Regions from separate parts of the Brevundimonas sp. GW822-FHT03E11 genome, predicted to be linked through region 1. Evidence: riboswitches for the same ligand, from Rfam matches in the RefSeq annotation. Region 1 holds a riboswitch; the other holds the start of a gene.
The links. A riboswitch is a leader RNA that binds a small molecule or an ion and turns the genes downstream of it on or off. The one in region 1 is predicted to bind glycine.
Positions count from the first base shown of each region.

Region 1 (15,516 bases):
ACCATCCCGTGCCGGAGATGCTGCGCCGGGGCCTGCACGTCACCCTGAACTCGGACGACCCGTCCTATTTCGGGGGCTATGTGAACGACAACTACAGCCGGTTGGCGACGGCGGTGGGCCTGACCCGCGAACAGGTGACGCAGATGGCGAAGAACAGTTTCGAGGGGTCTTTCCTGGGCGAGGCGGAGAAGGCGGCGTATCTGGCGGAGGTGGAGGCCTACGCCAAGGCGGGCTGAATCTTTCTCCCTTTCGTCATCCTCCGGCGAGCGGAGCGAGACCGGGGGACCCAGCGGCGCGCGTGAGCGCGAACCTGTCGCGGACTCGGTCCTCCAACATCTTGCGGTGTTGAGATTTCGCCTGACGGCGCCGCTGGGTCCCCCGGTCTGCGCCGCGAAGACGCGGCTTGCCGGAGGATGACGACAGTATCGGGGTCAGCCGAGTAGGGCTGTAGCCCCCATCTCCGAAACCCCCAGCGCCCGGAAGCTGTCCCGCGCCGCCGCCTCGGTCTGTGGCGCGATCGCGCGGCTGGCGCCTGTGACGACCACGGCCTGGAAACCCTCGCGCACCGCATCCTCGGCGGTGAAGCGGACGCAGTAGTCGAAGGCCAGGCCGGCCAGGAAGACGCGGGTCACGCCCAGGTCGCGCAGCAGGCCGGCCAGGCCCGTCGGGGTGCGATGGTCGTTCTCGAAGAAGCCGGAATAGGAATCGACCGCCGGGTTGTAGCCCTTGCGGATCACGGCCAGGGCCTTTTGCACCGTGGGCGCCGCGTCGGGATGGAAGTCGGCGCCGGGCGAGCCCTGGATACAGTGGTCGGGCCACAGCATCTGGCTGCCGTAGGCGACCTCGATCTCGGTGAAGGGAGCCGCGCCGGGATGGTTGGAGGCGAACGAAATCTGGTCAGGCGTGTGCCAGTCCTGGGTCAGGATCACACGGTCGAACCGTTCGGCCAGCCGGTTGATCAGCGGCATGGTCCCCGCCCCGCCCGCGACCGCCAGAGAACCGCCCTCGCAGAAGTCGTTCTGCGGGTCGATGACCAGAAGGGCGTCAGTCGGACCGATCTTCATCATGCGCTCGCGTAGGCGTCGATCTCGTTGGCCGAGCCCAGGGCGACCGGGATGCGCTGGTGCAGATGCTCGGGCTGGATGTCGAGGATGGATTGAACCCCGTCCGTCGTCGCCTTGCCCCCGGCCTGCTCGACCAGGAAGGCCATGGGATTGCCCTCGTACATCAGGCGCAGCTTGCCGGGCTTGTCCGGCTCCCGCTTGTCCCAGGGGTACAGGAAGACGCCGCCGCGCATCAGGATGCGGTGGACGTCGGCGACCATGGCGGCGACCCAGCGCATGTTGAAATTCTTGCCCCGGGGGCCGTCCGCGCCCTTCAGCACGCCGTCGACATAGCGCTGCACCGGCTCGGCCCAGTGGCGCAGGTTCGACATGTTGATGGCGAACTCCTTGGTGTCCGGCGAAATTGCGATGGCGTCGTGGGTCAGGATCCAGACGCCGTCGTTCGACAGGGTGAAGCCCTTGACCCCGGCGCCCGTGGTCAGGACCAGCATGGTCTGGGGGCCGTACAGGGCGTAGAGGGCGGCGACCTGGTCCCGGCCCGGCTGCATGAAGTCGGCCTCGGTCGGCGAAGGCGTCGCGGACTTCAGCACCGAGACGATGGTCCCCACCATGGCGTTGATGTCGATGTTGGACGAGCCGTCCAGCGGATCGAACAGGACCAGATATTGGCCGGTGGAATGGGCCGCCGGCTGAACCTCGTCCATCTCCTCCGAGGCGACGCCGGCGACGGCGGGACAGGCCAGCAGGGCGTCGGTCAGCATGTCGTTGGTCATGACGTCGAGCTTCTTCTGCTCCTCGTCCTGGACGTTGATCTGGCCCGAGGCGCCCAAGGCGCCGGCCAGGGCGCCGCCGGCGACCAGAGTGCTGATGTCGGCGCAGGTGGCGGCGGCGACCGTCAAGACCGTCTTCAGCCCTTCCGGAACCTCCAGGGCGGCGATGTGGGCGTCGAGGCGGGTGCGGTCGGCGGTCATGGGATCGGTCCGGAGCGGCGGAGAGGGACGCTCCGTTCTTGGCGGGCGGACGCAGGGAGAGCAAGGGCGAGCCGACGCCGGACGTCAGGAAGTGCGACAAGGCGGCGTCAAAACACGCCTGCGCTTGACTTGCGGCCGGAGTCGGTGGCTTAGGTCGGTTGCTCTCGCGGGAGAGATCGGCGCGCCTCGGCGGGTCGACGCCGAAGGCGCAACCGCCCCGGAAACGCTCAGGCAAACGGACCGCGAAGCATACGGACGCTGGAAAGCCGCTCTTAGGGGCGCGCCGACGGAGCAAGGCGCCACGGTACCGGCGCCGGAATCTCTCAGGCTTCAGGACAGCGGGGGCGCGACGACGGCGGAGCTCCGCCACCAAACGCGACCGTGAAAGCCTGAACCATGACCGACCAAGCCCTGAAGACCACGCCTCTGAACGCCGCGCACCGCGCCCTGGGGGCCCGGATGGTGGGCTTCGGCGGCTATGACATGCCGGTCCAGTATGAGGGCGTCCTGGCCGAGCACCGCTGGACCCGCGAACACGCCGGCCTGTTCGACGTGTCCCACATGGGCCAGTGCAAGATCACCGGCGCCGACGCCGCCGCCCAGTTCGAGCGGTTCGTGCCCGGCGACTATGAAATCCTGAAGGCGGGCAAGCAGAAGTATTCGCTGCTTCTGAACAAGGACGGCGGGATCATCGACGACCTGATGGCCGGCCGCCCGGATCACGACGGCCTGTTCGTCGTCGTCAACGCCGGCAACAAGGACGAGGATTTCGCCTTCTGGCAGGCGAACCTGGAAGGCGACGCCAAGCTGACGGTGCTGGACGACCGCGCCCTGATCGCCATCCAGGGGCCGGAAGCCGCCGAGGTCATGGCCGCCCACGAACCGATCCTGGCGGAAATGGGCTTTATGGAATGCGCCCGGCTGATGCTGTTCGGCGTCGACTGCTATGTCTCGCGTTCGGGCTATACCGGCGAGGACGGCTATGAAATTTCGGTCCCGGCGGACCAGGCCGAGCGTGTCTGGAACACCATCCTGGAAGACGCCCGCGTCAAGCCGATCGGCCTTGGCGCCCGCGACAGCCTGCGCCTGGAGGCCGGCCTGCCGCTGCACGGCCACGACATCGACCCGACCACCAGCCCGGTCGAAGGCGCCCTGACCTTCGCCCTGTCCAAGTCGAGGAAGGAGCGCGCCGACTTCACCGGCGCCGACCGCATCTTGAAGGAACTGGCCGATGGCCCGTCTCGCGTCCGCATCGGCCTGATCGTCAAGGAAGGCGCCCCGGCCCGCGAAGGCGCCGAGATCGCCGACGCCGACGGGAACGTCATCGGCAAGGTCACCTCGGGCGGCCCCTCCCCCACCCTGGGCAAGAACATCGCCATGGGCTTCGTGCCGCCGGCCCATGCCGCGCTGGGCACGGAGTTGAAGGTCATCGTGCGCGGCAAGCCCGCCGCCGCCGAAGTCGTCGCCATGCCCTTCGTGGCGCAACGCTATTACCGGAAGCCGAAGGCGTAACATTCACCCCGTCACCCTCGGGCTTGACCCGAGGGCCGGATTATCCGCCGCATTGCGTCGGGATCAACACAGAGAACGATCCGCCTCCGATCCTCGGGTCAAGCCCGAGGATGACGGGGTGGGAGATGGAGAAGAGAAATGAAATTCACCAAGGATCACGAGTGGGTCAGCCTGGACGGCGACATCGCCACCGTGGGCATCTCGAAACACGCCGCCGACGCCCTCGGCGACGTGGTGTTCGTGGAAGTGCCGGAAGTCGGCAAAACCGTCGCCAAGGGCGCCAGCTTCGCCGTGGTCGAGAGCGTCAAGGCGGCGTCCGACGTCTACGCCCCCGTCTCGGGCGAAGTGGTCGAGGCCAATGACGCCCTGTCGACCGCTCCGGAAACCGTCAACTCGGCCCCGGAAGCGGACGGCTGGTTCGCCAAGATCAAGGTGTCGGACGCCTCGGAACTGGACGCCCTGATGGACCAGGCCGCCTACGACGCCTTCCTCGCCACCCTCTAATCTCAAACTCCGTCACCCTCGGGCTTGACCCGAGGGCCGGAGGATCAACCACTCGTGCGAAGCCTAGACGCACGAGCCGCACAACATCCGATCCTCGGGTCAGGCCCGAGGATGACGGGTGAAGGAAACCGGCAATGCGTTACCTCCCCCTGACGCCCGACGACCGCACGGCGATGCTCGCCGCCATCGGCGCCAAATCGATCGACGACCTGTTCGTGGACGTGCCCGAAGCGGCGCGGCTGGACGGGCCTGTGAACCTGCCGCGGGTGGCGGGCGAGTTGGAGGTCGAGCGCGCCCTGTCCGCCATGGCGGCCAAGAACGCCACGGCCGGCGCCGTGCCCTTCTTCTGCGGCGCAGGGGCCTACAAACACCATGTCCCGGCGACGGTGGACCACATCATCCAGCGGTCGGAATTCCTGACCAGCTACACCCCCTATCAGCCGGAAATCGCCCAGGGCACGCTGCAATATCTGTACGAGTTCCAGACCCAGGTGGCGAACCTGACCGGCATGCCGGTGGCCAACGCCTCGCTGTATGACGGTTCGACCGCCATGGCCGAGGGCGTGCTGATGGCGACCCGCGTGACCCGTCGCAACAAGGCGGTGATCTCGGGCGGCGTCCACCCCCACTACGTCAAGGCGACCGAGACCGTGGTCCACGCCGTCGGCGTCGAGACGCAAGTCCTGGCTCCCGCCGTCGACGCCGAGGCCGCCGTGATCGACCAGATCGGTCCCGACACGGCCTGCGTCGTGGTTCAGACCCCGAACGTCTTCGGCGCCGCAACGGATGTCACGAAGATCGCCGAGGCCGCCCATGCAGCCGGCGCCCTGCTGATCGTCGTGGTGACGGAAGCCGTGTCTATGGGCCTGCTGAAGTCGCCCGGCGAGATGGGCGCGGACATCGTCGCCGCCGAGGGCCAGTCGATCGGCAACGCACTGAACTTCGGCGGCCCCTATGTCGGCCTGTTCGCCACGCGCGAGAAGCTGATCCGCCAGATGCCCGGCCGCCTGACCGGCGAGACCGTGGACGCCGACGGCGAGCGCGGCTTCGTCCTGACCCTGTCCACGCGGGAACAGCACATCCGCCGCGACAAGGCGACTTCGAACATCTGCACCAATTCCGGCCTCTGCACCCTGGCCTTCACCATCCACATGAGCCTGCTGGGCGAGACGGGCCTGCGCAAACTGGCCCTGCTGAACCACGAGAAGGCCCTCGCCACGCGCGACGCCCTGGCCGCCGTTCCGGGCGTCGAAATCCTGACCGACCGCTTCTTCAACGAGTTCGCGGTGCGCCTGCCCAAGAACGCGGCCGAGGTCGTGGATCAGTTGGCCGCCCATCACGTCCTGGCCGGCGTGCCCTACAGCCGCCTGGCCCCCGACGCCGGCATGGACGACGTCCTGCTGGTCGCTGCGACCGAAACCACCCTTGACGCCGACATCAAGCTCCTGGCGACCGCCCTCGCCAAGGTGCTGGCGGCCTGAGCGGAGACAAGACCATGAGCACCATGAACACCGTCGGCCGCCCGACCGCCCCGAACCAGGTACAGACCAAGCCCGCCACCCTGACCGGCGGGCGCGGCCTGTTGCAGAACGAGCCGCTGATCTTCGAAGGCGAAGGCTGGGGCAAGACCGGGGTCGACCTGCCCGAACCGAAGACCGATGCGTCGGACCTGGGCGACCTGGTCCGCAAGGATCCGATCGGCCTGCCCGGCCTGTCGGAGCCCGAGGCCATGCGCCACTATGTGCGCCTGTCGCAGAAGAACCACGCCATCGACCTGGCCATCTATCCGCTGGGCTCGTGCACGATGAAGCACAACCCGCGCCTGAACGAGAAGATGGCGCGTCTGGCCGGTTTTTCGGACATCCACCCCCTGCAGCCGATGTCGACGGTTCAGGGCGCGCTGGAGCTGATGGATACGCTGGCCCATTGGCTGAAGACCCTGACCGGCATGCCCGCCGTCGCGCTATCTCCGAAAGCGGGAGCGCACGGCGAACTGTGCGGCCTGATGGCCATCCGCGCCGCGCACGAGGCCTCGGGCCAGCATGAGAAGCGCCGCAAGGTGCTGGTGCCCACCAGCGCCCACGGCACCAACCCGGCCACGGCCGCCTTCGTCGGCTATACCGTCGTCGAGGTCGCCCAGACCGAGGACGGCCGCGTGGACGTGGCCGACCTGGCGTCCAAGCTGGGCGACGACGTCGCCGCCATCATGGTGACCAACCCCAACACCTGCGGCCTGTTCGAGCGCGACATTCTGGAAATCAGCCGCCTGACCCACGAGGCGGGCGCCTATTTCTACTGCGACGGCGCCAACTTCAACGCCATCGTCGGCCGGGTTCGTCCGGGCGATCTGGGCGTGGACGCCATGCACATCAACCTGCACAAGACCTTCTCGACGCCGCACGGCGGCGGCGGGCCGGGCGCGGGTCCGGTGGTGCTGTCACAGGCCCTGGCGCCCTTCGCCCCCGCCCCCTGGGTCGTGCATGACGATAGCGGTTACGCGCTGATCGAACGGGAAGAAGGCGAGGCAGCCCAGGCCTTCGGCCGCCTGTGCGCCTTCCAGGGGCAGATGGGCATGTATGTGCGCGCCCTGTCCTACATGATGAGCCACGGCGCCGACGGCCTGCGTCAGGTCGCCGAGGATGCGGTGCTGAACGCCAACTACATCAAGGCCCGCCTGTCGGACCTGATGAGCGCGGCCTTCCCCGACGGCCCCTGCATGCACGAGGCCCTGTTCGACGACGAATGGCTGAAGGGCACGGACGTCACCACGCTCGACTTCGCCAAGGCGATGATCGACGAGGGCTTCCACCCGATGACCATGTATTTCCCCCTGGTCGTCCACGGGGCCATGCTGATCGAGCCGACCGAGACCGAGTCCAAGGCCGAGCTGGATCGCTTCATCGAGACCATGCGCCTGCTGGCCCAGGCGGCCAAGGCCGGCGACGTCGACCGCTTCAAGGGCGCCCCCTTCCACGCCCCCCTGCGTCGTCTGGACGAAACCCGCGCCGCCCGCTCGCCGGTGCTGCGCTGGACCGCCCCTGCGGGCTCGAACCAGGCGGCTTAAGCCGCTCTCGGCGTCCGCCGTCCTGGATCAGGGCGGCGGACGCTGGCCCGCCATGCGTCTCAGGACGGCGAAGGCTTCGCGGCCGAACCGTTCAGGCCCTTCGTCCGGATGGGCCAGCCAGGCCTCGCCGGCCAGTTTCATGATGCTGACGCCGATCGCCGCCGCGACGCGACAGGCGACGTCGTCCGGGGCCAATCCCTTCCGCTCGGCCAGCGTCTGGGCCAGCAGCCGCTCCACCCCTTCATACTTTGCGTGATCACCGGCCTGAAGGGCGGGCGTCTGATGGATCAGCCGCGTCAGGTCCAGCATGTCGGGCGTCTGGAAGCGCGCGGCGACATCGGCCAGCCCCCCCTCCACCATATCGAGCAGCGGTTCGTCGCACGGCCGGGCCGCCACCGCCTGGGCGATCATCTCAGGGATCTGGGCCTTGAGGGAAAAGACGATCTCTTCCTTGGAGCCGAAATAGTTCAGCAGGGTGCGGCGCGATACGCCCGCCGCCGCCGCCACCTCGTCCAGGGTGGCGCCGTCAAATCCCTTTTCGATGAACAGCCGCAGGCCTTCGGCCTGAATGCGGGCGTGGGTTTCCAGCCGCTTCCGCGCACGCAGACCCTGCTCGCCAGGAAAAACTTTTTCTTGCACTTCTTGCATATTTGCACCGGATGCAGATATGCAAGCCGGAGCCCTTCGGAAATTCAGTTCACCCCAGGATAGCCGCAATGACCCAATGGACGACAGCCGATATTCCCGACCAGAGCGGCAAGCTGGTCATCATCACCGGGGCGACCGGCGGCATCGGCTTGGAGGCGGCGCTCGTTCTGGCTGAAAAGGGCGCCGAGGTCGTTCTGGCCGCGCGCAATCCGGACAAGGGCGATCAGGCGGAACGGCTGATCCGCAGTCGCCACCCTGAGGCCCTCGTGCGGTTCGAACGGCTGGACCTGGCGGACCTCAGCTCTGTCGCCGCCTTCGCCGAGGCCCTCCTGGCGGCGGGTCGGCCGGTCGACATTTTGATCAACAATGCGGGCGTCATGGCCGTGCCCCGTCGCCGAACGACCATCGATGGTTTCGAGATGCAGTTCGGAACCAACTATCTATCCCACTTCGCCCTGACCGGCCGGCTCCTGCCACTGCTGACGGCGGCTCAGGCGCGAGTGGTGCAGTTGTCCAGCGTCGCCCATCGCGGCGGTCGGATTCAGCTCAGCGATCTGAACTATCGCTCCGGTTACCGGCCCTGGCCCGTCTATCAGCAGTCCAAACTGGCGATGCTGATGTTCGCCCTGGAGCTTCAGCGCCGCAGCGATCGCGAAGATTGGGGCCTGACCAGCGTGGCCGCCCATCCCGGTTTCGCCCGGACGGATCTGATCGCCAACGGCCACGCCGGCAGCCCGCCCGGACTTTTCGCCTTGGTCAGCCGCCTGCTGGCGCGCGTGGCCAGCCATTCGGCGGCCGACGGCGCCTTGCCGATCCTGATGGCGGCGACCCTGCCCCAGGCCGAACCCGGCGCCTATTACGGCCCTCAGGGCTGGCAGGAGATGCGGGGTGCGCCCGGCCGCGCCCTCATCAAGCCCCAGGCGCTGGATGTCGAAACCGCCCGCGCCCTGTGGTCCGAGTCCGAACGCATGACCGGCGTCCACTACGGCTGACCAAGGCCCAGCCGCGTCCTGTGGGACACAGACTGCGACAATCCGGCTTCATGACCAAAGCTTCATAGGAAAGCCACGGATCGGCCATCGAACCGGATCTTAAGGGGTTATGTGACAACCTCGCCACGGTCGCTCTTTCCCTTCCCGGCTTGGGATCGGGTGGGCGTGGCGACCGTTGTCACACCTCAGTCAGTCCTCCTCCCTCCCGGCGCCCTCGTGATCTCCGCACCCGCTCTCGTCCTGTCCTCCGCCTCGCCTCGCAGCCGCAAGCTGCGGGTGCTGAAGCGTTGGGCCCTGATGGCGGGCGGGCTGTTCGTGGTCCTGCTTGGCATTCTGATCGCCCCCCTGCCCGGCCCCGGCGGCGTTCCGGTCATCGCTGTCGGCCTGATGCTGATCCTGAAGAGCTCCTTCTGGGCCAAGCGACAGTTCATCCGCGCCCAGTACGCCCGGCCGAAATGGGTCTATCCCTTCCGGCGGCTGATGCGGAAAAAGCCGGAGTTCGCGCCGGTCTTCTGGCAACAGGCCTTGCGCGCCGAAAAGGTGATCCTGACCCGGCGTCGGCGCGGCCTGATCCGTCTGCGCAAGGGCCTTCGCCGCTACATCCGCAAACTGTTCCGCTGACCGCGCGCGCATCAGCGATCATTTCGCGCTTGCGTTGCTGCGTTCGCTAACCACGGCAACGTGAACGCCGACCGTCCGAGTCAGGCGTATTCTGTCCCAGCGTTATCAGAGAACCAGAAAAGCGTTGGGAGGCGCTAAGGTCATGATGTCACGCTTACAAAAAGGTCTGATCGCCGGTTTCGCCGCCACGGTCGCCGTGTCCCTGCTGGAAATACCCAATCTGTTCCTGAACTGGTTCGACCCGTTCCAGAGCGTCATCGCCGCTCTGATCGGCATGCCCGACGCCCTGGCCGTGGGCTGGGTTCTTCATGCGGTGGCCGGGGTGCTGATCCTGGGGCCCCTGTTCGCCTACCTCTGCCCGCGACTGCCCACCGACACGCCCGAGACCAAGGGCATCGTCTTTGCGGTCGGCGCCTGGGTGGTGATGATGGCCGGTGTCTTCATCGTCGGCGACTACCGTACCTTCAACGCCGGCTCGGGCTTCGGCACCATCGCCTGGCTTCTGGTCACCCATGCCGTGTTCGGGATCGTCCTGGGCAATGTCTATGCCCGGCTGGTCGCGCGCGACAAGCGCCAGACGCCCCATGTGATCGGCGGCGCCACGGCCCACTGATCTCGGCGGGCCGGACGGCCTGGTCTCCAGGCCGTCCCTGCGTCCGGCTTCCTACACAGACGAACCGGACGGTGGGCCGACGGCTTCCCCTGCGATGAACCGCAAGGAAGATCCGACACGCCGAGGGCGCATCCGCTGGGAGCCTCTGCTGATCGGCGGCGTAGTCCTGGCCCTGATCGCCTATTACCTCGTCGCTGAGGTGATCTGGCGAAATCCTCAGGCCGCCAGCGACAGCGAGACGGCCGTGGTCCAACCGGCCGTCGTGCCGCCGCCCGGCGGCGCCGTCCCGCCCAGCGCGCCCGCCGTGGCGCCCGGCGACAATCCGGCCCTGCGCGGCCAGTCGGCCGTGCGCGGCGACGGCACGCCCCTGAACGGCTCCTCCACCTCGACGCCGCCCCCGCAGCCGATGCAGACCGATGACTGAACCCGACCGCGATCCGGACGGCTTCAGCCGCCGCAGTGAAAGCGGCCCGCCCTTCCGCATCATGGGCGGGGTCATCGTCTTCATCCTGGTGATGATCGCTGTGGTTCTGACGGTCAGCGGCGTCATCGGGCGCTGAGGGGCCGCCCCAAAACGACTTCGGCCGAAACCGCCAGAGCGATTTCGGCCGAAGGACGGGCGTTGAGACCCGGTCAGACTTGAGGTCGTCAGTTCAGGCGGTCGCCGATCTGGGCGATGGCGGCGTCCAGCAGCGGGTCCTTGGCGCCGCCGGCGAGGCGGGCGGCCAGGATCTGTTCCGCGGCCTTGGCGGCCAGGTCGGCGGCGGCGGCCTTGACCTCGGCGGACGCCTGGGCTTCGGCCTGGGCGATGCGGGCCTCGGCCATCTTCTGGCGACGGGCCAGGGTCTCTTCCAGCTTGGCCTTGGACTCGACTTCCAGACGACGGGCGTCGGCTTCCGCCTGGGCCATCATATCGGCGGCCTGGGCCTCGGCCTCGGCCTTCTCCTTGCGGATCTGGGCCAGCAGGGCCTCGGCCTCGGCGCGCAGACGGGCGGCCTCGTCCAGGTCGGCCTGGATCTTGGCGCCCTTGGCGTCCAGCTGGGCGGCGACCATCTTGGGCACGCCCACGGCGATCAGAATGCCGAAGAAGATCAGCAGGCCGACGCCGACCCAGATCTCGGGGTTCGACAGGTCCCAGATGCCCGGTTCGAAGATCAGGTTCATCAGGCGGCTCCCTTGGCGAGGTCCTGTTCGGCCTTGGTCGCGGCCTTGCCGGTCAGGCGCTCGACCATGGCGGCGGCGGCGTCGGAGGCGATGGTCGAGACATTGGCCATGGCCGCGTCGCGCGTCTTGGCGATGGCGGCCTCGGCCTCGGCGATGCGGGCGTTGACCACGGCTTCTTCAGCGGCCTGACGGGCGTTGGCCTCTTCCGTCACGCGCGCCTTGGCGGCGGCGGCGGTGGCGCGGGCGTCGGCGCGGGCCTTGGCCAGATCGGCCTGGGCCAGGGCGGCCTGTTCGGCGGCCTCGGCCTGGACCTGACGCGCGGTGGCGACGGCGCCGGAGATGGTCTCGCGACGTTCGTCCTTCACACGACGCAGACGCGGCGCGAAGACCTTGGCGATCAGGAAATAGAGCAGGAAGAACAGGACCAGCAGATAGCCCATCTGCCCGGCCCAGTGCTGGGTCTCGAACTGGGGCAGTCCGCCGCCGCCGTGGCCTTCGGCCTCGGTGGTCGCGTGGGTGTCGTGAGAAGTGGGTGCGGCCATGGTGTCCGTTCGTCCGAAAAGCAGAAAGGCGGCGACGGCCTCAGCGAGAAGCCGCCGCCGCCCCGAACCCCGGATAGATCAGGAGTTCAGGATCAGGATGCCCAGCACGAAGGCCAGGATGCCCAGGGCTTCGGCCAGAGCCGCGCCCACGAACAGGTTGCCGACTTGCGAGGCGGCGGCCGACGGATTGCGCAGGGCGCCGTTCAGGAAGTTGGCGAAGATGTTGCCCACGCCGATGGCCGAGCCGATCATGCCGAGGGTGGCCAGGCCGGCGCCGATGTACTTGGCGGCTTCAGCTTCCATGGTGAGTATCCTTGTTTCAGTCAGGTGGGTTGGAAGAAGGGAGTTCTCGAACTGGGCCGGGCCTTAATGGCCTTCACCCAGGTTGACCACATCATTGAGATAGATGCTGGCCAGAACGGCGAACACGAACGCCTGCAGGAAGGCGACGAGGAATTCGAGGGCGGTCAGGGCGACGACCATGGTCATCGACAGGGCGGCGATCGGCAGGCCCCACAGGCCCAGGCCCTCGCCGACGAAGGCGCCGGCGCCCAGGGCCACGACGAAGCCGGCGAAGATCTTCAGCGCCACGTGGCCGCCCAGCATGTTGCCGAACAGACGAAGAGCCAGGGTCACCGGACGCAGCAGGAAGGACAGGAACTCGATCGCGCCGACGACAGGGCGCAGCACCAGAGGCGCGCTGGCCGGCCAGAAGAGTTTGAAGAAGCCCAGGCCGTTCTTGAGGAAGCCCACGCCGATGACCAGCAAGATGGTCAAGGCGGCGAAGGTGACGGTCACGGCCAGCTGCGAAGTCGCGGTGAAGCTGAGGAACATGCCCAACAGGTTCATCACCAGCACGAGAAGGAACAGGCTGAAGACGAACGGGAAATATTTGCGGCCTTCGTGACCGATGATGGAATCGGTCACCCCGTCGATCATGTCGAACAGGCTTTCGCCGGCCGTCTGCAACCGTCCCGGCACCACCTTGGCGCTCGAGGTGACCAGTTGCAGGAACAGGACGATGGCCACGAAGGCGACCGTCATGGCGACGTGGGAATTGGTGATCGCCAGCTGGGTGTGGCCGAAGACAGGCAGGTTCACCGCGCCGAAATCGACGAGCGGCTGGATCTTAAACTGGTGAAGCGGATCGGCCATCAGCCTATCGGTCCTCGTCTTCCTCGTCGTCGAAGGGGACCGATTTCGGTTCGACCCCGCTCGCCTTCGCCTGCGCCATCAGCCGGTTGGCCGTGCGGCGCGCCATGTAAATCGACAGAGCGAAGCCCAGAAGGACTCCGCCGATGATACCCCAGGGATTGGTCCCGAACAGTCGGTCCGCCCCAAAACCTAGCCCCAAGCCCAGGAAGACCCCGCCGAGCAGTTCGGCGACGATCTTGTAGGCCTGGCTCGTCACCGCCTGAGCCGCGAGGTGCTCCGACGCCTTCTGAGCCGTCTTGTCCTCCAACGCGGATGCGCTGTCTTGGAGGCGTTTGATCGCCTCTTCGCGCGATTCCGACATTGGGGACATGGCCTGTGCGCTCAGCGCCCGAACAATGTGTTGAGGCAGGTCTGAATTCGGCGCGGAAACTAATCGTGAGCGGCCGGTTGGTCAAGGCGTCGTGAACTTAGTCTAAATCTTTGTTCCGAATGGATTTTCAATGAGAACCAGCCGACCGTGGCGATGCGTCGCTGCCTTGAGGTGCGGATTCGCTCGCCCCGCATGGCGATATGGTCCGCGAACCATTAGGTTGGCGGCCATGAACATGCACGTCCCCTCCCCCGCGCCCGAACGCCGCCCGATCGCCGTGCGGCTGGCGACGCCGCGCGGCTTCTGTGCGGGGGTGGACCGGGCGATCCAGATCGTCGAGCGCGCCATCGAGAAGTTCGGCGCCCCCGTCTATGTGCGCCACGAGATCGTCCATAACCGCCATGTGGTCGAGCGGCTGAAGGCCATGGGCGCCGTCTTCGTCAAGGAACTGGACGAATGCCCCGACGACCGACCGGTCGTCTTCTCGGCCCACGGGGTGCCCAAGTCCGTGCCGGCGGCGGCGCGGTCGCGCGAGCTGCTGTTCCTGGACGCCACCTGTCCCCTGGTGTCCAAGGTCCACGTCGAGGCCGAGCGTCATCATGCCGCAGGCCGCCACATCATCCTGATCGGCCACGCCGGTCACCCGGAGGTGATCGGCACAATGGGCCAGCTGCCCGAGGGCGCCATCAGCCTGGTCGAGACCGAGGCCGACGCCGAGGCCTTCGAACGCCCCGGCGACGCCCCCCTGGCCTATGCGACCCAGACCACCCTGTCGGTCGACGACACGGCGGGCATATTGAAGGTGCTGAAGCGGCGCTTCCCCGAACTGCCCGATCCGCACAAGGAAGACATCTGCTACGCCACCACCAATCGCCAGGAGGCGGTCAAGGTGCTGGGCGAGGGCTGCGAACTGGTGCTGGTGGTCGGATCGAAGAACTCGTCCAACTCGGCCCGGCTGGTCGAGGTGGCGATGCGCGCCGGCGCCCGCGACGCCCGCCTCGTCGATGACGCCTCCCAGGTGGACTGGGACTGGTTCGACGGGGTTCAGACGGTCGGCGTCACCGCCGGCGCCTCGGCGCCCGAGCCTTTGATCGCCGCCCTGGTGGACGCCATCGCCGAACGGTTCGACGCCACCGTGACCGAGGACGCCGGCGCGCGTGAGACCGTGACCTTCAAACTGCCGCGCCAGCTGACCGCCTGAGCGCGGCGTCCGACGGCTATCGCTCCTCGCCGACGAAGTCCTGGGCGAACTCGGGGCTGTCTTCGTCCAGCAGGGGCGCCTCCTCCTCATCCGCCCCGGTCGCACGACTGGGGTCGGGCAGTTCGAACCCGACGGGGGCCGACAGGTCCAGAAGCCCGGCGGCCTTCATCTCCTGAACCCCCGGCAGGTCATACAGGCTGGCCAGGCCGAAATGCTCCAGGAACCGGTCGGCGGTGCCGTAGGTTACGGGCCGACCCGCTGTCCGCCGCCGCCCTCGCAGACGCACGAACCCCATCTCCAGCAACAGGTCCAGCGTGCCCTTGGACAGGCTGACGCCGCGCACGCTCTCGATCTCGGCGCGGGTCACGGGCTGGTGGTAGGCGATGATGGCCAGGGTCTCCAGCGCCGCCTTGGACAGGCGGCGGGGCTCCTCCCGCTCTTGGCTCATCATGAAGGCCAGGTCCGCCGCCGTGCGGAACCGCCAGCGGTCGGCCACACAGTCCAGCTCCACCCCCCGCCCCTCGTAACGGGCGCGCAGGCCCGACAGAGCCCGGCCGACGTCGGCGCCTTCGGGGAGGCGCGCCCCGATCTCGGCGGCGCTCAGCGGACCAGCGGCGGCGAACAGCAGGGCCTCGACCCGGCGCTCGATCTCGGCCTCATCGGGTTGGAAGGACAGGTCAGACATGGGCCAACTCCCGACTTTCGGCGCCGACGCCCCTAGCCCAAAGTTCGTCATCCTCGCCCTTGTGGCGAGGATCCAGACTCCCGGTTTCTCCGAAGATGCGCCCATGCCCGGCGCCGGGATTCTGGATCCTAGGGACAAGCCCTAGGATGACGGCCTTGACGGTGTAAAAGCCAACACGCATCACGGCGTCAGCTCCAGCGGCTGCCCCAGGCCCCGCCGCTTCAGATACAGGTCCGCAAACGGCGCCGTCTGGCGAATGTCCATGGCCCCCTCCTTCACCAGCTCCAGACTGGCCGACAGGGTCGAGGCGGTATAGCTGGCCTGGCTGGGGCCCTCAGGGTCTCCGGGACGGGGCGCGACCTGGTCCAGGGGGGTCCAGTCTGCGAGACGCGGCATGATCTCGCGCAGCC
Region 1 covers NZ_JBXANG010000001.1:467,168-482,683, forward strand. The annotation lists gene AC1RKE_RS02350 (adenosine deaminase) at 1-236, shown strand, start outside; gene AC1RKE_RS02355 (nicotinamidase) at 432-1,067, opposite strand; gene AC1RKE_RS02360 (class 1 fructose-bisphosphatase) at 1,064-2,035, opposite strand; glycine riboswitch at 2,193-2,288, shown strand; glycine riboswitch at 2,292-2,376, shown strand; gene gcvT (glycine cleavage system aminomethyltransferase GcvT) at 2,432-3,547, shown strand; gene gcvH (glycine cleavage system protein GcvH) at 3,686-4,051, shown strand; gene gcvPA (aminomethyl-transferring glycine dehydrogenase subunit GcvPA) at 4,186-5,532, shown strand; gene gcvPB (aminomethyl-transferring glycine dehydrogenase subunit GcvPB) at 5,547-7,115, shown strand; gene AC1RKE_RS02385 (TetR family transcriptional regulator) at 7,143-7,754, opposite strand; gene AC1RKE_RS02390 (SDR family oxidoreductase) at 7,832-8,755, shown strand; gene AC1RKE_RS02395 (hypothetical protein) at 8,972-9,376, shown strand; gene AC1RKE_RS02400 (DUF6789 family protein) at 9,519-9,989, shown strand; gene AC1RKE_RS02405 (hypothetical protein) at 10,084-10,413, shown strand; gene AC1RKE_RS02410 (hypothetical protein) at 10,406-10,549, shown strand; gene AC1RKE_RS02415 (F0F1 ATP synthase subunit B) at 10,638-11,153, opposite strand; gene AC1RKE_RS02420 (F0F1 ATP synthase subunit B family protein) at 11,153-11,695, opposite strand; gene AC1RKE_RS02425 (F0F1 ATP synthase subunit C) at 11,774-11,998, opposite strand; gene AC1RKE_RS02430 (F0F1 ATP synthase subunit A) at 12,062-12,850, opposite strand; gene AC1RKE_RS02435 (AtpZ/AtpI family protein) at 12,855-13,211, opposite strand; gene ispH (4-hydroxy-3-methylbut-2-enyl diphosphate reductase) at 13,450-14,421, shown strand; gene scpB (SMC-Scp complex subunit ScpB) at 14,438-15,106, opposite strand; gene AC1RKE_RS02450 (segregation and condensation protein A) at 15,287-15,516, opposite strand, start outside.

Region 2 (15,516 bases), 390 kb from region 1:
GCGAACAGAGCTTCTGGATGCGCAACACCCCCAGTTCGCTGGACATTCTCTATATAGATCCGAAAGGGCGAATCGTCTCCATCGCCTCGCACGCCACGCCCTTTTCCGAGACGCCGATCCCCTCGAACGGCGCCGCCAACGGGGTTCTGGAACTGCGCGCGGGGCGGGCCTCCGAGATCGGCGCCAAGCCCGGCGACAAGGTTTTGCACCCTTATTTCAAGCCATGATTTGCGGATTGCGCGCTGAAGTGCCAATAGAGCGCTCCGTTCGGTCCGGGGTGTAGCGCAGCCTGGTAGCGCATCTGGTTTGGGACCAGAGGGTCGGAGGTTCGAATCCTCTCGCCCCGACCATGGAACGGCCGCTGGATTCCGTGTCCGGCGCGCGTTATGGCAGGTCCACAGGACCTGCCGATCACTAGGGATTTCGCCATGCTCGCCCGCATCTACCGCCCGGCCAAGACCGCTATGCAGTCCGGCAAGGCCAAGAGCCGCGACTGGCGCCTGGAGTTCGAACCGGCCTCGGCCCGCACGATCGACCCGCTGATGGGCTGGACGGGCAGCTCCGACATGAACGGCCAGGTGCGCCTGACCTTCGATTCGAAGGAAGAGGCCGTCGCCTATGCCGAACGTCACGGCATTCCGTTCCGGCTGCACGAGCCGCACGAGGCGCCGACGATCATCAAGGCCTATGCCGACAACTTCGCAACCAATCGCAAACAGCCCTGGACGCACTGACGTCGGGCGTTTGCCGAGCGCCCTTAGCTCAACCGGATAGAGCACCCGCCTTCTAAGCGGACGGTTGTAGGTTCGAGTCCTACAGGGCGCGCCATTCTCCGGCGGCGGCGATCAGAGCTTTCTCGATGACAGACCCCGCTTTCGCCTCTCCTCAGACTCGAGTCGCCGCCCTGTATCGGTTTGCGCCGATAGGGGAGAGCAAGCTTGTCCTGGTGCGGGATCGGCTTCAGGCGGTCTGCGACGCGTACGGCGTCAAGGGCACGCTTCTGGTCGCGACCGAGGGGCTGAATGGCACGATCGCCGGGCCGGAGGCGGGGATTGAGGCGGTGTTGGGTGAGATCCGCGCCTTGCCGGGGTTCGCCGATCTGGACGTCAAATACGCCTGGACGGGGGAGGCGCCCTTCCTCCGGATGAAGGTCCGCATCAAACGCGAGATCGTGACCATGGGTCAGCCCGATCTCGACCCCGCGCGCCAGGCGGGGGTCTATGTGGCGCCTCAGGACTGGAACGCCCTGATCGCTGATCCGACCACCTTGGTCATCGACACCCGCAATGACTATGAGGGCGAGATCGGCGCTTTCGAGGGGGCGGTGCAGCCGAACACCCGCAGCTTCCGCGACTTTCCCGACTGGTTCCGCACGGAAGGCCGGGCGCTGCTGGACGAACGCAAGCCGCAGCGGGTCGCGATGTACTGCACCGGCGGCATTCGTTGCGAAAAGTCGACCGCCTTTCTGAAAGCGGAAGGGGTGGAGAACGTCCACCATCTGGAAGGCGGCGTCCTGCGCTATCTGGAAGAGGTCGATCCCGCCGACAGCCTGTGGCGGGGCGACTGTTTCGTTTTTGACGAGCGGGTGTCAGTCGGACATGGTCTGGTCCGGGGCGAGCACACGCTTTGCCGGGGCTGCCGCATGCCTGTGGACGCGGCGGGGCGGGCCTCGCCCCATTTCATCGAAGGCGTCTGTTGCGACCGTTGCAGGGACACGCGCGACGACGCCCAGAGGCTGCGCTATGCGGAGCGGCAAAGACAGATCGAGCTGGCCCGAAGGCGAGGGCAGGTGCATCTGGGGCGAACGGATCCGGCCTGACGGGGCGCCGGCGGAAGCAGTGTCCGCTTTGTAGGTTAAATAAATAAAAACAATGTCATAAGCCACAATCTTGAATTGTTCCCACGTCTGTACCCACCTTTCGGATTGCCTCTGGATGAGTTCTAATCAGCCGGGGTCAGGCTGGATGACGCGGCGTGACTCAAAGGCGACGTTGGGCGCATACGCTTTTCGCAAGCGCCGAGTTCTGATCGTGAATCCGAGGCGCTACCAAACCACCATTCTTTCGTCTGGTGGTCGATCCAGAGCCGCGTCCGGCCCGACATGGAATGCGGCGTACCAGGCGTCGAGATTGCGGACGACGCCGTTGACGCGGTAACGCGCCGGCGAGTGGTAGCTGTTCTGAGACTGACGCCTCAGGGCGTCTTCAGTTGTCTGTGTGCGCCAGAACTGCGCCCATCCCAGAAAGAAGCGCTGCTCTGCGGCGAAGCCGTCCAACCGGGCGTTCATGTCCATCCCGGTCTCCGCCGCATGCAGCCGGAGCGCATCAAGCGCCAGGGTCACCCCGACCAAATCTGCGAGGTTCTCGCCGAGAGATCGGCGCCCGTCCAGGTGAACGCCGGGTAGAGGTTCATAGCTATCGTATTGAGAGACCAGCCGTTCGGCCTTGGCGTCGAATGCGGCGCGACTGGTCGGCGACCGCCTTACCGCGAGTGCGAGGCAACCCCATACGACGATTTGGCTTACGCTCTTCTCTGGCTCAGTAGACCGCACACCCAGTAATGATGGCGACTAAAAGGACGAGTCAGCCATGCGGAGCGCTATCGGTTGGCAGAGTTCTACAAGCTGCAACATGCGCTCCAGACGCATTTTTCAGGGGACCGTCACGACGCTGAACATCGTCGAGGGGGCATAAGACTGCCGAGTTTTTCGCTTCTTGCGCGCGCGTCGCTGGGGCTTGCCTGACACGACAGGACCCGCCTTCTCGAGCTTGGCGGCCAGCGACGACTTGCTCGACGCGCCTAAGGAAGAAGCGTCAGCCCTGGAAACGTCAAGGTTCCCGAGGCGACGCAACTCACCCCAGACCCCGTGAAGCTGACGGTCGAAGTCGGATTGTCGAAGATTCCGGGCGACATGGAGGACATGCAGGTGGATCCTCCTGACACACTCCAGTTCAGGATCACCTGGCTGTTAATCCCCGACGGCAGGGTGGACGGCGTGGGGGCGACCAGACTTCCAAACCCATTCAGGGTCACCAGGAAGCAGTTCGGTCCCGTCAGGGTTGACGTGCCCAACCACGGCGCACCGCTCTGCATTCGCCAGCTCGATCGCACCGAGCAGGTGACCGGTCCTATGAAGGTTTGGAAGGTGACGGTCCCGGTCGCCGGCCCCGTCACCCCGGGGGGCGGCAGATAGAAGGTGCCTGCTTGAGCCTGTTCCGCCGAAACAAGGCTGATCATGGAGGCGGCGGCGGCCGCCATGAGCGTAGTTCTCAGCATCGATACCTCCTCTACACGCGCTGATTGACTACCTACAATTTCGTAAATAGCGCGAGAGTCAATCCGATGCTGAGGCGCGCCTCGCTGCCGCTCGGCTTAATGTCCTTCGGCGCCCTGACGGCCCGTGAACCGAATCTGCTGTCCGAAGGATAGCTCCAGCGTATTTCCGTCTGGGTCGCTGATGTAGGTCCAGTAGCCGACCGGAGGCGGGCTTTGAACGGGCGGAGACCGCAGGACGCCCCTGCGCCTGGCGAGGTCCGCGAGACGGTCCACTTCGCCCTGATCCCGGCACGCCAGTCCAATGTGCCCAAAGGGACCGAGCGGCGTGTCGTCGAGCTGGTTTGATTCGACCAGCACGACCGTGAACGCGGTGTGGGGATCGGCCAGCCAGGCGACGCGGCTGATACGGCCCTCCGCAGGGCGTTCATGCACCAGCCGCAAGCCGGCGAAGGTTTCATAGAACTCACGACTGCGGTCCATCTCACGGACGACCAGGGCGATGTGGCTCAGGCCGCGGTCAAAGGTGGGTGTATCGGACATCGGGCGCTCCCTTGGTGATCGCGCCGACCTTCGTTTATTCGCATTCCGTATGGAAATGGGTGTTTGGTATAACGATCATGCGAATGACTAATGAACTCGCCGGCATTGATCTCAACCTGCTCGTGGTGCTGGACGCTTTGCTTTCTGAGCGCCATGTGACCCGTGCAGCGCTGAGGCTGAACAAGACCCAGCCCGCCGTAAGCCAGGCTCTGGCGCGTCTTCGGGCTCTGCTTGATGATCCGATCCTGGTTCGCAGAGCGGGGAGGCTGGAGCCGACCGCGCGCGCACGGGCGTTGGCCGCGCCCCTTGGCGAGGCCCTCGCCGTGCTCGGAGGGCTTTTGCGGGACGAGGTCTTCAGCCCGCAGACCCTTAGGCGGGCGTTCCGGGTCTCGATGTCCGACTACGCCGCCGAGGTTCTATTGCCGGGGCTGGTCAGGCGCCTTGTTCAAACGGCGCCGGGTGCGGCCTTGCGGCTCGTGTCCCTGGGCCGCGAGGCCGCCCTCGGGGCGGTTCGGTCCGGCGAGATCGATCTGGCGATCGGCGTCTATCCGGGCGTGCGGGACGAGGGCTTGCGCGGTTCGGATCTCTTCATTGATCAATTCGCCTGTCTTGCCGACGAGGCGGCGGGCCTGCCGGCGACCTTGGAGGACTATCTGTCCCGACCTCATGTGGCGGTGGCGGCGTCGCCGGACGACAGGGGCGAGGTGGACGCCGCCTTGAAAGCCTTGGGCCACGCTCGTCGGGTGATCTTCACCCTGCCGCACTGGTCCGTCGCCCCTCGGATCGTGCGAGGCACAAGCCTGGTCTTGACGGCGGCGCGCCGAAGCCTTGAGGCGCGGCTGGACAAGGGTTTGGTCCTCGGCGCGCCGCCGATCGACCTCGCCCATATTGCGCTCGTCCAGGTCTGGCATGACCGGCGGGACCATGATCACGGTCTGCGTTGGCTCAGAAACGAGATCGAGACGGAAGCGCAGGCGACGCCCTGAGTTGGCGACGTTGAGCTGCAGCCGCCTGTTCGATCCGTGATGATCTCTTGGGTTTCAGGATTTCCGTGATGCGTTGAGACCCAGTAGCACGAGGGTTGGCAGTGTCAGCGTGTAGGCGGCCAGAGGCCAAACTGTGCTGCCGTTGAATAGGATCACGGCCAGGGTCCCAACGAGGCTTACGATCAGGCTCTGGCCCGCAAAGTAGAGCGCGACGGCCAGGCCCGCCTGATCGCCGAAGGCTTCGAGGGCGCCATTCGCCGAGACGGACACGGTCAGGACGATCCCCACCGCCATGATCCAAGACGGGAGGATGACGCTCCCTATGGAGGGCTCGCCGAAGGCGGCGCTCGCGCCGAAACACAGGGCGCTTGCGAGCAGCAGGCCCATGCCCCTCTGAACGGCCCCCGCCACCCCCCATCGGTCCAAGCAAGGGCGAACGGCATGGGATGCGACGATCATGACGAAAGCCGTGCTGGCGAAGGCGAGGCTGAACTCAAGCCCCGAAAGTCCCACCCTTTCGACAAGAATGCGTGGCGCCGTCGAGAGGTAGACGAAGAAGGACCCCATCGCGGCTCCAAACGCCAAGGTGTAGATTTGGAAGGTCCGACTGCGGAGAATGGGGACCGGGCGTGGGCGAGAGGCTTCGCCCAAAGGGCGCGTTTCCGTCCACCGCCAAAGCGCGTGCATCAGCGGCGGAAGCGTCAAAGCGGCCAAGAACCAGAAGATCGCCCGCCAGCTCAACTGCGCTGAAACGAGCGCCCCGAGCACGGGTCCGAACGCGGGCACAAAGGCCAACATCGCGCTGAACAGGCCATAGATCCGGACACTCTCCGGCTTGTCGCCGTACACGTCACGGACCGTCGCGAAGGTCGCCACCAGCATCGCCGCGGCGCCCATCGCCTGAGCAAGCCGAAGGACGACGAACGCCCAGCCTGACGCCGCCATCGCCAACAGGCCCGAAGTCACCGCGAACGTGAGCGCGCCGGACAGAAGCACAGGCCGCCGACCGAACCGGTCTGAGAGCGGGCCGAAGATGACTTGCCCGAGGCCGAGGCCGAGGAGGTAGACGCTGAGCGTGAGCTGGATGACGGGTGGATCGGCCTGCAAAGCGGCCGGCATGGCCGGCGTCACGGGCAGATAGATGTCCATCGCCAGCGAGGCGAGCAGGTCAAAGGGCGCCATCAGCAGGATGGCGGTCGGAAGGGCGTGGGCCCAAATGGGCCGGTTGTCGGACATGAGGGATCGCTTCGCGTCAAATGCTGGATTTGACGGCGATCAGCCGGGTGGAGGTCAGCAGATCGCCGCAACAACGGGTTCGTCGTTGCGGCCTATTCGTCCGAGGCCTTCGTGCCACCCATCTCAGGCGCCTCCCGCGTCTTCTTGGTCAGGCTTTGTCTGGACCTAGACAAAGCAAAGGTCCAGCGACCGAAGCCGCGCAGGGCTGTGGCGGCCGACGGGCGCTATCCGACAAAACCGAAAGCCCTCTGGTGGGGCTTGGCGAGAGGGTCTTCGGCGCAGCCGCCTTAAACCGCACATCGATCGAAGCCGCCTTCAGCCGCCGTCGGTGCGAACGGCGCTCCCGATCCGGTGGCGCGCGTCCACCTTCAGAACGGCTTGTCGTTTCGACGACTCATTCTTCCGCACTGGGTTGGAAAGTCAGTCGCCCGACGAGGCCGCTTCGCCCGCCGCTGCGGTTGGATAAACCGAACTGCCCGCCTTGGGCCTCCGCCAAGGTGCGAACGATGGCGAGGCCGAGGCCGGAACCGGACGCCTGGGAGGGCGCGGCGCGGAAGAATCGGTCTGTAAGGCGGGGAAGGGCGGCCTCATCGACGCCGGGGCCGTGATCCCAGACGCAGACCGCGCCCGTTGTTCGCACATGCACGAAGACGGGCGGCGCGCCGTGGTGGAAGGCGTTGTCGATAAGATTGAGGATCTGTTCAGCGATGAGGTCCTCGGCGCCCAGAACGACCACGGCCTCTGCCGGAAGACGAAGGCGTAGAGCGCCGTTCGGGGCGGACCGGCGCGCCTTAGCCATTTGAAAGGCGCGCCGCGCCGCCCGGCCCAGGTCGGCAGACGACTTGATCCGGGCGCCGTCAGCCCGGGCCGTGGAAAGCAACTGGCCGACGAGCCGGGTCATGCCGGCGACCGCCTCGCGGGAGTCGTCGATCAGACGCCTCTCCCGCGCGGTCCAGGTCCTGGGCGCGCCCGCCAGCAGATCGAGATTGGCCGCCACGACCGAAAGCGGGGTGCGCAACTGGTGCGAGGCGTCGGTTGCGAAGCGCTGAACCCCCGACGTCGAGGCCTCGAGCCGCGCCAGGAGATGGTTGAAGGCGGTCAGCACCGGCTGGAACTCGCGGGGCGCCAGGTCGATGTCGGCGGGTGCGAAGTCGGCATGGGGACCGGGGCGGCGCGTCAGGTCGTCGATCAGCCGCTTGAGCGAGTTGAGGCCCCACTTCAAGGCCGGCCAGATCAGAAGCGCGGCCAACAGCACGAGCAGGGTGGGTGGCAGCAGCAGGCTGCGATATAGATCCAACAGGCTGGCGCGTCGCGAGTCCAGGCTCTGAGCCACCGACACGATGACGGGGGCGGGTCTTCCTGGGATCGTCAGGGTTTGCTGGGCCATGCGAACCGGCACGCCGCGCACGGACAGGTCGGCGAAGACCGGAGCATCCGACGAGGCGTCGGGCAGGCGCGGCAACTCCTCATAGCCTGTGATCAGTCGGTCGCCCTCGCGAACACTGTAGAAGACGGCGTCCCGCTCGGGACCGTCGAGCAGGCCCAGAGTCCAGGGCGCGACATCGACAGTCACCTTGCCGTCGGCGACCGAGACCGTTTCCCGGATGGTCTGCAGCGCCCCCGCCAGGAGGCGGTCGGCCGTCTCCGCCACCACGCGGTGGGCCGTCCAAGCCCCGACCGCCAGCACCACGACGGCGAACAGGGCCAGGGGCGCGACCTGGGCGATCAGCAGACGTGTCACCAGACTGTGGGGGCGGCGCGAGCCGGGCGCCTCGCTCATGGATCGAGACGATAGCCGCGACCGCGGATATTGGTCACGGCGGGGCCGTCAGGCTGCAACTGGCGCCTCAGCCGACCGACATGGATCTCCAGGGCGTTGAGCGAGGGAGCCTCATCCTGCGGAAAGACTTCGGCCGCCAACAACTCCCGATCCACCACCTGGCCAGCGCGCGAGGCCAGAACGCGCAGGGCCGCCCATTCGCGCGGACGGAGCGACAGCTCCCGGTCATTGACCTGGGCCCGGCCGGCGTCCCAGTCGCAGACCAGTGAGCCGACGATCGCGGCGCCCGCCGCCCGACCCTGGCGTCGACGCACGATCGCTCTCAATCGGGCGATCAGTTCCGAAGGGGCGAAGGGTTTGACGAGATAGTCATCAGCGCCGAAATCCAGTCCCGCCACCCGGTCGCCCAGGGCGTCGCGCGCGGTCAGCATGAGGACGGGCGTCTGCGATCCCCGCCGTCTGAAGGCCTTCAGGACCTCGAAACCGTCGATGTCGGGAAGGCCGATGTCCAACACGGCGGCGTCGAACCGCTCCGTCGCTTCCAGATGAAGGGCTTGGTCCCCGCTGTCGGTGGAGCGGAGTTCGAAACCGACCGCCAGAAGGCTGGCCTCGAGCGAATGCTGAAGCGCCTTGTCATCCTCGACGACCAGTATTCTCATGGCGATGCGAAGGAGCGGATCATGAGCGGTACAATAGCGGGAAACCCGCCCCGGTGAAGACGGACCGCCGACATCTGCTTCTCGGACTCGCGGGGGCGGGGGTTTCGGCCTGCGCGGGCGAGCCGGACGGGGTCGCGACGGCGCCCCGCGTCCGATGGCTGGCCAGGCGCGAGGGCGGGCTGCACATCCTCACGAACACCAGCCTGATGGGGCCTGTGCTGGCGGCGTTTCAACGGCGCTGGCCCGAGATCGCGGTGCGGCTCGAGGACATCAACTCGACCCTGATCGCGAACCGAGTCCAGTCCCGCGCCGCCTCCGGACTGGAGGGGCCGGATCTGGTCTGGAGCACGGCGATGGACGTGCAGGTCAAGCTGATCAATGACGGCTACGCCCAAGTTTATCGATCGCCGCATCGGGCGGCCATGCCGGACGGCTCGGTCTGGCGAGACCAGGCGTTCGGTGTGACGGCCGAGCCCGTCGTCTTCGCCTATAATCGCAGGCGGTTGCCGTCGGAGATCGTGCCGCGCAGCCACGCCCAACTGCTCGAACGGCTGTCTACCGACGCGGACCGGTTTTTCCGCCGGGTCACCCTGTATGACGCCGAACGCAGCGGGGTGGCGCTTCTGCAACTGTCGGCCGACATCCAGATCTATCCCGACGCTTGGGCCCTGATGACTGCCCTGGGGTCTACTCATCCGCGTGCCGATACGTCCGGCCAAAGGATGATGGGCCAACTGGCTGAGGGCCGCATGGCCTTCGCCTACAATATGAACCAGTCTTACGGGGCGTCGTGGGTCGCCCGGGCGCCCGATATCGGCCTGGTTACGCCAGAGGACTATCATCTGTCCGTCTCGCGCGTGGCCTTCATACCCCGCAACGCGGCCCACCCCAACGCCGCCCGGCTTTTTCTGGATTTTCTTTTATCGCGTGAAGGGCAGAGGATCATCGCCGGCCTGGGGGTCCGCCCGGCTCGCGACGACATTCTTACCGAGCGTCGCACCTCTATCCCCGGCGCTCGGCCGGTCCGTGTGGGACCGGCCTTGCTCGCCAATCTTGATCAGGCGCGTCGCGAGGGGCTTCTGCAGCGTTGGCGGGCCGCCATGCAGGCGGCGGAACGGGCGCCGGACGACCCTAGGGCGCCCTAAGGCTTTCCTGTGGATAAGTCTCTTTCTTCTGAAGGCGGTGTTTCTGTCACCTCGCTTTCACCGATCCTGCGGTGACCGATAGTCGCTCGGCGACAAACGACTGACGCGCTTCAAAAGCGGCATGTAATTGCATGAATGTGAAAATAGAAGCATTAGCCTTGCGAGGCGTGCCGATTTGACAGGCATTCGTTGGTCGATCTTACTCGCTTCAGCAAGGCGGGAGAGATCGGTTCCCGCCGACGCCGAAGGCGCAACCGCCCCGGAAACGCTCAGGCAAACGGACCGTCTTGCTGAAGGAACGCTGGAGAGAAGGTCGAATCCGGGGGATGCGGCCTCGCCGAAGGAGAAAGGGTCGGCGCACGGCCCGAAACTCTCAGGCCCAATGACAGCGGGGGCGAACAGGCGCCGCAGAGCGCCGGTCGCATTGGGCAACCCTGGGGAGGGGCGTCGTCGCCATGAGGAATCTCGCTTTGTCTCGTCTTAATCGCAACCTGACCTATTATTGCAGCGCCATCGCGCTGATGGCCTGCGCCACCTCTGTCCATGCCCAGGAGGCGGGCGCCCCAGAGGATGCGGCCTCGGTCGATGACATCGTCGTCACCGCCTCGCGGATCGACCGCGCCGGCTTCGAGGCGCCGACGCCGACCATCCATCTTTCCGCCGAGGATCTGTCGGTCGGCGCGCGGCCGAATATCGCCGCCGCCCTCAACGACATGCCTCAATTCCGCGCCACCACATCGGCCCAGACGACCGGCACCAACACCGGTGCGGGCAATGCGCCGGTCGATCTGCGCGGCCTGGGCATCAACCGGACCTTGGTCCTGATCGATGGGCGTCGCGTGTCCAGCGAGAACGATCTGAACGCCGTGCCGTCAGTGCTGGTCAAGAGCGTCGACGTGGTTACGGGCGGCGCATCGGCCGCCTGGGGCTCAGGCGCCGTCGCCGGCGTCGTGAACATCGGCATCGATCGCTATTTCACCGGCGGCAAGCTGGGCGCCGAATACGGCGTGTCCTCCTACGACGACGCTGAGCAGGAACGGTTCGAAGGCGCCTGGGGCGCAGACTTCGCCGACGGGCGCGGCCATTTCGTCATCGGCGGCGAATACCTCGACAACGAAGGCGTCATCCCCAAAGCGTCGCGCCCGAATATCGGCCGATGGGCCACCGTCAACGGCGCCCTGCAGCCGGACGTCGGTTTCGCCAACGCCGCTTACGGCGGTCTGATCCTGTCGGGCGTGAACCGCGGTAAGGTGTTTAACCCGGACGGCACGCTTCGGCCTTTCGATTACGGCACAGTCAGCGGAACCAACTCGATCGGCGGCGAAGGTCCGTCCAATGACGATCTCAGCCCCCTGGTCACGCCGCAGCGCCGCTACACCGGGCTGGCCAGCGCCGTCTATGAGATCAATGACAAGCTGCGGGTCACGGCTGACGTCCGTCACTCGCGGATGTGGAACGACTATGTCTGGTTCGGCGATCACGATCGCGGCGACCTGACCATCAGCATCGACAACGCCTTCTTGTCGTCCACGATCAAGCAGCAGATGGCGGCCGCTGGCCAGACGTCCTTCACCTTCGGACGTTTCAACTCCGATCTGTCCTATTCCACGATCGATTTCGAGCGCGTCACCACCCAGGCCACTCTGGCCGTGGACGGCGAGTTCGGCGACAGCTGGCGCTGGGGCGCCTACTACAGCCACGGCGAGTTCGAGAATAATATCGATACGCCCGGTTTCCTGCTGAAGACCGAATTCGCCAATGCGGTCGATTCCGTTATCGATCCCGTGAGCGGTCGAGCCGTCTGCCGCGTGACCCTGACCAATCCCAATTCGGGCTGCGTGCCGATCAATCTCTTCGGCCTGGGCGCGCCGTCTCAGGAAGCCATCGACTATGTCACCGGCACGCCTCAGCAGCGGGCCACCACCAAGCTGGACGTCGCCGGCGTCAGCCTGCGTGGCGAGCCCTTCAGCCTGCCGGCCGGCGACGTGTCGATCGCCGTCGGCCTGGAAGCCCGCAAGGAGCAGACCGATCAGCGCATCGGCGAGCTGGACGCGGCAAAGGCCTTCAAGACGTTCAGCTTCTCGGCCATGTCCGGCGAGTTCAGCGTGAAGGAGGCCTTCGCCGAAGTCCTGGTCCCGATCGTCAAGGATCTGCCGATCCTGAACGACCTGCAGTTCAATGCTGCAGCCCGCATCTCGGACTACGACACCACGGGCTCGATCTGGTCTTGGAAGGTCGGCGCCACCAACGAGTTCTTCCCCGGCTTCCGCGGCCGCATGACCCAGTCGCGCGATATCCGTTCGGCCAATCTTTCGGAGCTGTTCACCACCACCACCACCGGCTGGAACAACATCAATGACCCGGCCAAGAACGGGGCCTTAGTTTATACGCTGAACAACGGCGGTGGTAATCCCAACCTCCGCCCGGAGACCGCCGATACACTGACCCTGGGCGTCACCTATTCGCCGCCTTCGATCCCAGGCCTGAACCTGTCGCTGGATTATTACGACATCAAGATCGACGACGTGATCACGACGATCGCGCCGCAGGATCTGGTCAATCGCTGCTACAACGGCAACCTCGACCTGTGCTCCAAGGTCGAGCGCGACTCGGCGGGCAATCTGGTCCGCACCATGTCCACCTATGTGAACCTGGCCGAGTACCACACGGACGGGATCGACGCCGAGGCCTCCTACGCCTCCGACGCCGACCTCTGGGTTCCGGGCGCGACGGGCAGGGTGACGATGCGCTTGGTCGGCACCTGGGTGAACAGCCTGACCACGGACGACGGCGTGACCGAGATCGAATATGTCGAATCCCAGGGCTATTCTTTCGGCCTGGGCGTGCCCAAGCTGCGGGTCAACGCCAGCCTCGGCTGGAAGGGCGAGGTGTTCGGCGCGAACCTGCGCGCGCGCTACATCTCGGCGGGCGACTACAACAGCACCGTCGCCATCTCGAACAACCACATCGACGCCTTCACCTATGTCGATCTGGGGCTGACGGCCGACCTGGCGCACTACGGCGCAAACGGGGTCGAGCTGTACGCCAATGCGACCAATCTGTTCGACAAGGACCCGCCGGTCGGGTCGCTCTATTCGCCGTATTACGACGTCATCGGTCGGTACGTCACGGTTGGCGCGCGGTACCGTTTCTAGTTCTGGTTCTGCGTTCCGGATCGCCGGCCCCGCTCCTCCATAGGGCCGGCGATCTTCCCTTCTGCTCCCCCATTTTTCACACGGTCTGTGTCATGATTTCCCGTCTGCCGATGGCTCTCCTGCTCGCCCTGAGCGTCGCTCCTGCGGCCCTGGCCGAGGCGCCCAAGCCCGCCGCCATCGTCGCCGACGGCCTTCCCGCCGTGCCCGACGATCTGGTCGCGGCGACCCAGCCCTATCTTCAGACGCGCCGTGCGACCTTCCTGGGCTGGAACGCCGCCGATCAGTCGATGCTGATCAAGACCCGGTTCGGCGCCACGGATCAGCTTCACGTCGTCGCCGCTCCTGACGGCGCCCGGACCCAGATCAGTTTCGAGGCCGAGCCGATCCTGGCCGGCGCCCTGTCGCCGAACGGTCAGACCCTTCTTGTCCAGAAGGACAATGGGGGCGACGAATTCTATCAACTCTACACCCTGGCCGCCGGTCGGTTGAGCTTGATTACGGACGGCAAGAGCCGCAACTGGTTCGGCGCCTGGAGTCGGGACGGCAAGCGGGTCGGCTACGCCTCATCGCGTCGCAACGGCGCGGACATGGACCTCTATGTGGTCGATCCCTCCGACCCCTCGACCGACCGTCTGGTGGCCCAGGTGTCCGGCGGCGGCTGGAACATCGCCGACTTCTCCAGGGACGGGACCAAGGCCCTGGTCCTGAACCGGATGTCGATCAATAGGGCCGTTGTCTATGAGCTGGACCTCGCCTCGGGCCGGATGACGCCGCTGACTGACCCTGTCGCGCAGGTCTCCTATGTCGATCCTCAGTACGGGCCCGACGGCGCCGTCTGGTCGACCTCGAACAAGGATTCCGACTTCCTGCGTCTGGGGCGGATCGTGCGGAACGGCTTTGTTCCGGTCAGCACTGAAGCTCGCTGGGATGTCAGCGACTACGCCGTCGCTCCGGACGGCGGCTTCATCGCCTATGCGGTCAACGAGGCTGGGATATCGCGGCTGAAGGTTATGGATGTCGCGACCGGCGCCGTCCGGGTCGTCACAGGTCTGCCGGAAGGCGTCATCCCCTACAGCATCGGCCCGGCCATCGACATCGCCCCATGGGGCGCGATCGGTCTCAGCCTGTCGTCCGCGCGCGTCTCCGGCGACGCCTTCTCCGTCGATCCGACCACCCTGGCCGTCACCCAATGGACCCATAGCGAGACGGGCGGTCTGGACCCTGCTGTCAACGTTGAGCCGCAACTGGTCGAGGTGAGGAGCTTCGACGGCGAGACGGTGTCCGGCTTCCTCTACCGGCCCGACCCCGCCAAATTCCCCGGCAAGCGGCCGCTGATTGTCGATATCCACGGCGGTCCTGAAGGCCAGACGCGCCCCGATTTCCTGGGCGCGCAGAACTATCTGTTAAACGAGATGGGCGTGGCCCTTTTCTTCCCGAACGTGCGCGGCTCGTCCGGCTTCGGCACCCGGTTCGTCAATCTGGACAACGGCCCGTTCCAGCGCGAGAATTCGGTCAAGGACATCGGCGCTTTCCTGGACGCGCTCGAGGTCGATCCCACCCTTGACGCCTCGCGCTTCGCCGTCACCGGCGTCTCCTACGGCGGCTACATGTGCTACGCCGCCGCCGTGCATTACAGCGACCGGCTGAAGGGGGCGAACTGCTATGTCGCCATCTCCAACTTCGTCACCTTCCTGGAAAACACCCAGTCGTATCGCCGCGACCTGAGACGGGTGGAATACGGCGACGAACGGGATCCGGCTCAGCGCGCCCAGCTTCAAGCCATCTCCCCCCTGACCAGCGTCGACAAGATCACCATTCCGCTTCTGGTCGCCACCGGTGGAAACGATCCCCGCGTCCCGGCCTCCGAAGCCGACCAGATCGTCAGCGCAGTCCGCAGCCGCGGAGGCACGGCCTGGCACCTGCTGGCCCAGAACGAGGGCCACGGCTTCCACAAGAAGGAGAACGAGGACTACTATTTCTGGACCAGCCTTCTGTTCTGGAAACAGACCCTGCTGGGCGAGGCGGCGCGCTAGGCGACACAGTTCCAGTCACGCTCCATGTTCTTCAAACGCCTTGTCGCGGCGAGCGCGGCCCTGGTCGTGCTCGCTGCGGCGCCCGCCACGTCCCAGACCCGTCTTCCGGTTCGTACCGACCATCATGTCCATGTCCACGCCCCGCCCATTCGGGAGATTCTGACGGCCTATTGCGACAGTCCGGGGCGGATCAGCGCCTGCGATCCGGCCTTCGTCAAACCACTGACGGCCAAAGATCTTCTGGCGGATATGGACCAGACGGGCGTCCAGACGGCTTGGATCATGTCCACGGCCTATCTGGCCGAGAGCCCGATGATGGTTCCACCCCTGGCCGACGCGGCCGACCGCGTTCATGCCGCCAACGCCTTCACCGTGGCCACGGCGGCCGCGCATCCCGAGCGGCTGGTCGCCTTCATCTCGGTCAATCCGCTGGCGCCCGAGGCTCTGGCCGAAATCGAAGCGTGGAAAGGCGAGCCTTTTGCAAAGGGATTGAAGCTGCATCTGACCAACTCGGGCGTCGATCTTCGCGACCCCGGTCAGGTTCGCCGTCTTGCCGCCGTCTTCGACGCCGCCTCGGGCGCCGGCCTGACCATCATGATCCACATGCGAACCCGCGCCTCCGACTATGGCGCCCAGGATGTGCGCATCTTTGTCGAACAGGTTCTGCCCCATGCTCGCGGCGTCCCGGTGGTCATCGCCCATTCGG
Region 2 covers NZ_JBXANG010000001.1:81,233-96,748, reverse strand. The annotation lists gene AC1RKE_RS00495 (DUF192 domain-containing protein) at 1-227, shown strand, start outside; tRNA gene AC1RKE_RS00490 (tRNA-Pro) at 274-350, shown strand; gene AC1RKE_RS00485 (ETC complex I subunit) at 429-734, shown strand; tRNA gene AC1RKE_RS00480 (tRNA-Arg) at 752-828, shown strand; gene trhO (oxygen-dependent tRNA uridine(34) hydroxylase TrhO) at 860-1,819, shown strand; gene AC1RKE_RS00470 (M13-type metalloendopeptidase) at 2,045-2,551, opposite strand; gene AC1RKE_RS00465 (hypothetical protein) at 2,800-3,258, opposite strand; gene AC1RKE_RS00460 (VOC family protein) at 3,373-3,816, opposite strand; gene AC1RKE_RS00455 (LysR family transcriptional regulator) at 3,900-4,802, shown strand; gene cml (CmlA/FloR family chloramphenicol efflux MFS transporter) at 4,857-6,038, opposite strand; gene AC1RKE_RS00445 (sensor histidine kinase) at 6,433-7,818, opposite strand; gene AC1RKE_RS00440 (response regulator) at 7,815-8,477, opposite strand; gene AC1RKE_RS00435 (ABC transporter substrate-binding protein) at 8,531-9,622, shown strand; glycine riboswitch at 9,830-9,917, shown strand; gene AC1RKE_RS00430 (TonB-dependent receptor domain-containing protein) at 10,093-12,777, shown strand; gene AC1RKE_RS00425 (S9 family peptidase) at 12,870-14,810, shown strand; gene AC1RKE_RS00420 (amidohydrolase family protein) at 14,835-15,516, shown strand, end outside.
Region 2: linked by a shared signal. The riboswitch ahead of AC1RKE_RS00430 (TonB-dependent receptor domain-containing protein) and the one ahead of gcvT (glycine cleavage system aminomethyltransferase GcvT) in region 1 are both predicted to bind glycine.